3 regions of the Frankia sp. Cppng1_Ct_nod genome follow, and region 3 is predicted to be linked to each of the others. Evidence: riboswitches for the same ligand, from Rfam matches in the RefSeq annotation. Region 3 holds a riboswitch; each other region holds the start of a gene.

Region 1 (2,262 bases), on a different contig from region 3:
ACCAGGCGTTGACCGACTTTCTCCGCCGACACGGGGTACCGGCAACCCTGTTCCTCAACTCCCGCTGGATCGACGCCAACCCCCAGGTGTTCCACGATCTCGCCACCGACCCGCTGTTCGAGATCGCCAACCATGGGACGTTCCACCGCCCGCTGTCGGTGTCCGGTCGGTCCGCCTACGGCATCACCGGCACACACAACGTCGGCGAGGTCTTCGACGAGGTCGCCGGGAACCGGGACAAACTCAACGCGCTCCTTGGCCATCCGCCGGGGTTCTTCCGATCAGGTACGGCACACTGCGACGACGTAGCGACACGCATCGTCGCCGATCTCGGTGAACGCGTCGTCAACTTCGACGTCAACGGCGATGCCGGGGCGACCTTCACCCCCGACCAGGTTACGCACGCCGTGCTCACCGCACGGCCCGGATCGGTCGTCATCGGCCACATGAACCACCCGTCCGGCGGCACCGCCCAGGGGATCGCCGCTGCGGTGCCCCGACTGACCGGTTCCGGCTTCCGTTTCGTTCGCCTCTCCGACTGTCCGATCTCCGGCTGTCTGCGCTGAGAACCGGTTGTGGAGAACCGGTCAAGGACACGACCACTGACGGCCGGATCAGTCCGAAAATGACATCGCAGGCCCCGACCATACGCGTACCGGTACTCGTTCCGCGATCGCCACCCGGTCGACCCGACTGCTTACGTAACGCGAAACGCGCAATCAAAGTCGGTGCGTGAGGATGCGGTGACGATTCCGTATCCGGCCGGGATGGAACGGCGCCGATCATTTTGTGACCGGTGTGCGTACGTGCTGTGACCGGTGTGCGTGCGCGCGGGCGCGGTACCGGTCGTGTTTACCACCGTCAACATCGGACGTTTAATGTGCGCCTCTTCACTGCGCGGTGGACTGCCTTGCCTTCTGGACGGGCGATGTGTGTATGGTCTTCGCCGTGCCTTCGACCAGGAAGGCGCCGTCGGACGGCACGCCGAATCCTGCCCCGTCCGACGAACATCAAAAAATGGCAGGAGCGGGGGAACCATTTTTTTGGGCGTCGCAGTCAGGCGTCCTTGGGGTGAAGCCGCGTAGCGCGGCCGGGCGACTTCCCAGTCCGAACCCGACAGCTCACCTCGAAGGCGTGGGGAAGGGCATTTTTATGTCCCGAATCACCATGCGTGCCCGTGCGATGGTTGTTGTCCCGGCGCTTGCTGCCGCTATCGGTGGCGGTGTTGCGATGTCCCAGTCCGCGAGTGCGGCAACACCGGATCAGGTTCTGGCATCCATTTCCCTCTGTGAGTCGGGTGGAAACCCCAACGTGGTGAACTCGATCGGGGCGGGTGGGCTGTTCCAGTTCCTCCCGGACACCTGGCATGGGGTGGGTGGATCAGGTCTGCCGCAGAACGCGAGCGTTGCCGAGCAGTGGCAGCGTGCGCGCATCCTGTACGCGCAGCAGGGCACCAACCCCTGGTACGCATCCAAGCACTGCTGGGGCGGCAGGAGCTGACCCACAGCGCCCGACATGACTCCGGGTATGACAAGTACCCGCGCCGGGCAATGTCCGCCTGGTAGCGCACGGGCCCCGGGCTGGATTCGACTACCGAATCTCGCCCGGGGCCCGGCACGCTGTCATCCGCCGACCGCGACGAAAACGGCACCTGCATATGTCAAAACACCTGTGCCAGAAACACCTGTGCCAGAAGGGTGTACGTCAGGAATGTTCGCGGTCCACCCGACCGGCTGGCGGGCGGGTGCGTTCGAGTTTCAGCGCGACGTCTACCAGATCGCCCCGGTCGAGTGCATCGACCCGGTTAAGATCGATCCATGCGGCCTGGTCGGTGGAACCGCCGATCTCGTGCCGCAACGCGCCGTTGACCACTCGTGCCGTGTAGAAGACTCGAACGGCGTGGTGGTCGGCTTCGACACCGCGCCCACGTGGATACCGCCGCAGGATCGAGTCCACGCCCAGTAACGATTCGATGACGACGTGGTAGCCGGTTTCCTCCTCGACTTCCCGGATCGCCGCGAAGTACGGGTCTTCCCCGTGATCAATACCGCCTCCGGGTAGGGTCCAGACCTTCCCGCTCCTGCCGACAAAACGTGCGAGAAGGATTTTTTCCTCCTGGATGCAGACAGCGTATGCCGCGACCCTCAGCTCCCGTGCGACCCGGTCGCGTCTCCTCATCCACTGCATGCCCACACGCCTTTCCTGATGACAATGACCACCCTCGCCCGCTCAACCGTTGAGCTCATGATGCCGGCAAGGGTG
Region 2 (2,262 bases), on a different contig from region 3:
GGCCGGTCTGCGGCCTGGGTATGGGCTCCTCCCAACTCGCGTCGGGCGCCAGTTCCTCAGGCGCCGGCACAAGCGGGCGGACGAGCGGCGGCAGGGTGAACATCAACTCGTCCAGGTCGATCGCCGCCTCGGTCCCGCCCCGCGTCGTGCTGAGCGCGGACACCGGATCGACGTCCACCGGCAGGCCACTGCTCACCGTGGGGTTGATCTACCAGGTCCGATCGGACGTGCATTCCTGGCAGAACCAGATGAACAGCCTGGGTTACCACATCCGGGTCGATGGTCAGTACGGTCCGGAGTCGGCCGGCGCGGCCAGCCGCTTCCAGGCCGCCAAAGGCCTGACGGTTGACGGGATCTGCGGCCCGAGGACCTGGGCAGCCGTCTTCGGCTGAGCCCGGCCGCCGAGGACCTCAGAGGCTCGGGTGACACGCGAAGAAACATGATCACACCATCTATGGCCGAGTGGTGACGGCCGATACATAACCAAACACACAACGAGTCGGGCCGATCCACGCCAATATGACAACAAACACAACTGAAAAACACGGCAGCGATCGGCCCGATTACTCGGTGTTACGAAAATGACCGGCGACGACCCCGACTCAGGGGTGCCCCGATCGCCGGGTAGAGTTTTGAATTTGGAGTTCACCTAGTCCATTTGGGCGGTACGAGCCAAGCCGCTGTAGTTCATCCGACACCCGGGTTTGCTTCGAAAGGGCCAGGCTCGCTACAGTCCTTCCACTCGCCGGATCGGTGAGGCCGCCCGGACGGACGCCGAGTCCTGTCCCCGCCCGACGCGGCAGGATCTACCGCGGAGCCATACGGACAGGAGTGGGGGAACCACATCCGGACGCTGGAACTTCTCAGCGTCCTTGGGGTAAAGCTGGCAGCGCCCGTTGGCGTTACCGGCCGGGCACGTTCCCAGCCCGCACCCGACAGCTCACCTCGTAGGCGACGGGAAGGATCCAGATGCCGTCCGTTGGCAGGCACCGTGCCCCGCAACAGTCATCCACCGCTGTAAAGGTCCTGCGGACCACCGGTGCGGTGACAGCACTTGTGGGTAGCGGCCTCGCTGTCGCAGCAGTTCCCGCGAACGCCGCAACCGCCGACGACTTCGCCAAGCTCCGCCAGTGCGAGTCCGGTGGCAACTACTCCATCAACACCGGCAACGGCTACTACGGCGCCTACCAGTTCGATGCGGGTACCTGGCATGGTCTCGGGTATTCCGGTCTACCCAGTAACGCGCCGCCGGCGTTGCAGGACGAGGCCGCCTACAAGCTCTACGATTCTCGTGGCTGGTCCCCGTGGCCGTCCTGCTCGGCGAAGATGGGCCTCACCAACAACGGCCCGGCCCCGCAGTCATCGGCCGGCACATCCAGTTCCGACGCTGTGGAACGAGCGATTACTCCGCAGGCGCCCGCGATGACGCTCGATCGCGCAAAGGCAGAGCTGCACTCGGCAGACTTCGCGGGGACCACGCTGTCCACCGATCTGGCGGGCCAGGTCCGCGCCGACGCCATGGTCTGGCAGGCCTCGATGCGCGACAGGAAGTTCGTCTTGACCGTGGACGGCCGCTACGGCGCGGAGTCGCAGGGTCTGGCCTCGCTCTACGGCTACCTCACACGCACGACCGATGGTCAGAGCGGTGTGGTCGGCAAGAACCTCTGGGACATCACCGTCACCAACCCGACGGTCCTGTGACACCTGTCCGGTAACACCCGAGGACCGTCCGACGGCGCAAACGCCTTCGGATCCTGATCCTGCGACGGACCCGCAGGCCCACCCCCCTCCCTACGGGTCCGTCGCAGGACAAATCCTCACCCCGGCACAGCGCGACCGCGATCGGACAGGATGGACACCATGACGACCTCGCCTGGACGACCGGATCTGCTCGGCGGTCCGCCCCCGACGAAACTCATCCTCGATCCTGCCGCGGCCGACGCGCTGGGCGCGGGCGAGGATCCCAAGGCGATCGCCGGCCGCTTCCCCGAATCCAGTCTGGCCTGGGCGACGCTCGCCGAACTCGCCCTGAACGCGGGCGAACCGGTCACCGCCTACGCCTACGCCCGGACCGGATACCACCGAGGCCTCGACCAGCTTCGCCGCACCGGCTGGCGAGGGCACGGACCGATCCCCTGGTCGCACGAGCCCAACCGGGGGTTCCTGCGAGCACTCGCGGCGCTGGGTCGCGCGGCCGCAGCCATCGGCGAGGACGACGAGGCCACCCGCTGCCGCGACTTCCTCGTCGACAGCGATCCCGAA
Region 3 (2,262 bases):
TGTCCGGCGCCGGCCCGAGACGCCCAGTTGCAGCATGACCGCGTCATGGGAGTGGTCCGGGTCGACGGGCAGGACGTGTTTACCGGTCGGGGATGCGGCCTGTGCCGGGCCGCCGTTCCACCCGGGGTTCTCATATGGGCCGCCGCGGGTCAGGCCTTCGAAGTCGGGATCGTCGCTCGGTAGGTATCCGAGCAGATGGTCGAACGACCGGTTCTCCAGAACCAGGACGATCACATGGTCGATCTGGACGGTCATGCTGGTACCCCCGACACCGGTCCATATCATGCTACGGCTCGCTCAAGCGTCAGCATGTCACGTAGTGGCGACCCGATGGCATGAGGTATCCGCATCCGCATCCGTGATACCGGGATCCGTGATACCGGGCTCCGTGATACCGGGATCCGGGCAGACCGCATCCTGCCTCAGTCCAACCTTTGTGATCTTGATGGCGACGGCAGCGAGGACAGGATAACCGACACGTACAGTAGCCAATATGCGCCGATAATCCCGTAGAACTGGGACTTGCGGTCACAGCGTGTAGTTCGCTACCGTGGCCGAGCTCTCAGCAGCACCGGACTGCACGCCGAGTTCTGCCCACGGTCCGGTGTCCCTCTAGCAGTCGCCAGGGCAGAAGCGGGGGAACCATCTTCCGCCGGACGCCGCCGCCACGGCGACGTCCTTGGGGTGAAGTCGGCCGCGCATCCCCGCGCGCCGACCGGGCTTCCCGGCCCGAACCCGACAGCTAACCTCGCAGGCGTACGGGAAGGACCAACCTTGCCTGCATATCAGGCGTGTTCGGACTCGGCCGATACGACGCGTTCCGGACGCGGTCGTCACCGCGCGCCGACCACCAGTTACACATTTGGACGAGTGTCCGCGCGGGTGGCGGTCGCTGCCGCGGTCACCGGGACCGTTGCCCTCACCGGTCTTTCGGCCCCGGCCTGGGCCAACGACCAGGCGGCCGACACCACGGGCGACTCCAGCGGCGTCACCGCGGCGACCTGGGCAGGTGGTGGCGCACAGGCGGCGGGGGTCTCCGCGCCGGAGCCCGCCGTGGCCTCGCCTTCATCCTCGGCATCTCCGTCCTCGGCGGCGGGAAGTGGGTCCGCCACCGCCACCGCCACCGCCACCGATCCGGCCGGTTCGTCGGCGTCCGCCAGCAGCCTGGGTGCGAAGATCGTCTATCTGGCCTCCAAGCAGGCGGGCAAGCCGTACATGTGGGGCGCCCAGGGGCCGAACGCATTCGACTGTTCCGGTCTCGTCCAGTACGTCTACAAGCAGCTGGGCCGCAATATCCCACGGGTGACCGATGCCCAGTACGCGGCCGCGCAGAAGGTGTCTCAGGGCGCGAAGCAGCCCGGTGACCTCATCTTTTTCGGTTCTCCCGGAAACATCTATCACGTGGGGATCTACGCCGGGAACGACATGATATGGGCCGCTCCCCACAGCGGGACGGTCGTCAGGCTTCAGAAAATCTATTCCTCCCACTATCTTGTCGGTCGCATCGGGTGAACCGGTACGGCGCATTCTGACCTTTCCTTGATATTTGCCCGTCAGGAAAGGTGTCGCCGGAAAGGCGTACCGGTCTTGAATCCACCGAGCGTTCGAGCTGCTCAAACGACACCGTGAGTGAGATGTTCAACAATGTCCAAGGGAAGACACCGGAAGCAGACCCCGCACAATCGCGGCGCGATGATCGCCGCTGTCGGGGTCATCGGCACGACGGCCGGAATGATGCTAAGCGCAAGCCCGGCCAGCGCGAGTACCCCTGCTCCGACCCAGGTTTCCGACGCTACGATCGCCAGTGTCGGAATGAACGCCGGACTTTCTGGCTGCAGCGGGGCGCCGCTTGGTACCTGGGTGGCGGTGGCGCTGGCGGAGTCCGGCGGCAACCCGACTTCGCACAACTCGAACGGCGAGGACTCCCGCGGACTGTGGCAGATCAATATGCGGGCCCATGCGAGCTGGGTGGGGGACCGGGACCTGTACGATCCCGCAACCAACGCGTGGGCGGCCAAGCACGTATGCGACATTCAGGGGATAGGCGCGTGGAGTACCTACACGAATGGCGCCTATCGCCAGTATCTTGCACGGGGTGACGCTGCCGCAGCCACTTCGGGAAGTGCTTCGGGAAGTGCTTCGGGAAGTGCTGCGGGAAGTGCTGCGGGAAGTGTGAGTGCTAACCCGGCATCCCCGCCGACGGCGCAACCGTCCGGGCCGACTTCCGGCACGGACGGGGTTCCGGTCCCGGGCGCCCCGCAC

The links. A riboswitch is a leader RNA that binds a small molecule or an ion and turns the genes downstream of it on or off. The one in region 3 is predicted to bind cyclic di-AMP.
Region 1: another riboswitch for cyclic di-AMP. It lies ahead of NBW77_RS00430 (transglycosylase family protein); the one in region 3 lies ahead of NBW77_RS09540 (C40 family peptidase).
Region 2: another riboswitch for cyclic di-AMP. It lies ahead of NBW77_RS01835 (transglycosylase family protein); the one in region 3 lies ahead of NBW77_RS09540 (C40 family peptidase).

The regions. Positions count from the first base shown of each region.
Region 1 is NZ_CAKKTK010000001.1:86,904-89,165, forward strand. It holds gene NBW77_RS00425 (polysaccharide deacetylase family protein) at 1-566, shown strand, start outside; cyclic di-AMP (ydaO/yuaA leader) riboswitch at 973-1,150, shown strand; gene NBW77_RS00430 (transglycosylase family protein) at 1,153-1,500, shown strand; gene NBW77_RS00435 (NUDIX hydrolase) at 1,705-2,187, opposite strand.
Region 2 is NZ_CAKKTK010000003.1:63,820-66,081, forward strand. It holds gene NBW77_RS01830 (transglycosylase family protein) at 1-392, shown strand, start outside; cyclic di-AMP (ydaO/yuaA leader) riboswitch at 801-968, shown strand; gene NBW77_RS01835 (transglycosylase family protein) at 970-1,701, shown strand; gene NBW77_RS01840 (DUF3151 domain-containing protein) at 1,861-2,262, shown strand, end outside.
Region 3 is NZ_CAKKTK010000024.1:30,327-32,588, reverse strand. It holds gene NBW77_RS09545 (alkaline phosphatase family protein) at 1-255, opposite strand, end outside; cyclic di-AMP (ydaO/yuaA leader) riboswitch at 611-772, shown strand; gene NBW77_RS09540 (C40 family peptidase) at 883-1,512, shown strand; gene NBW77_RS09535 (transglycosylase SLT domain-containing protein) at 1,645-2,262, shown strand, end outside.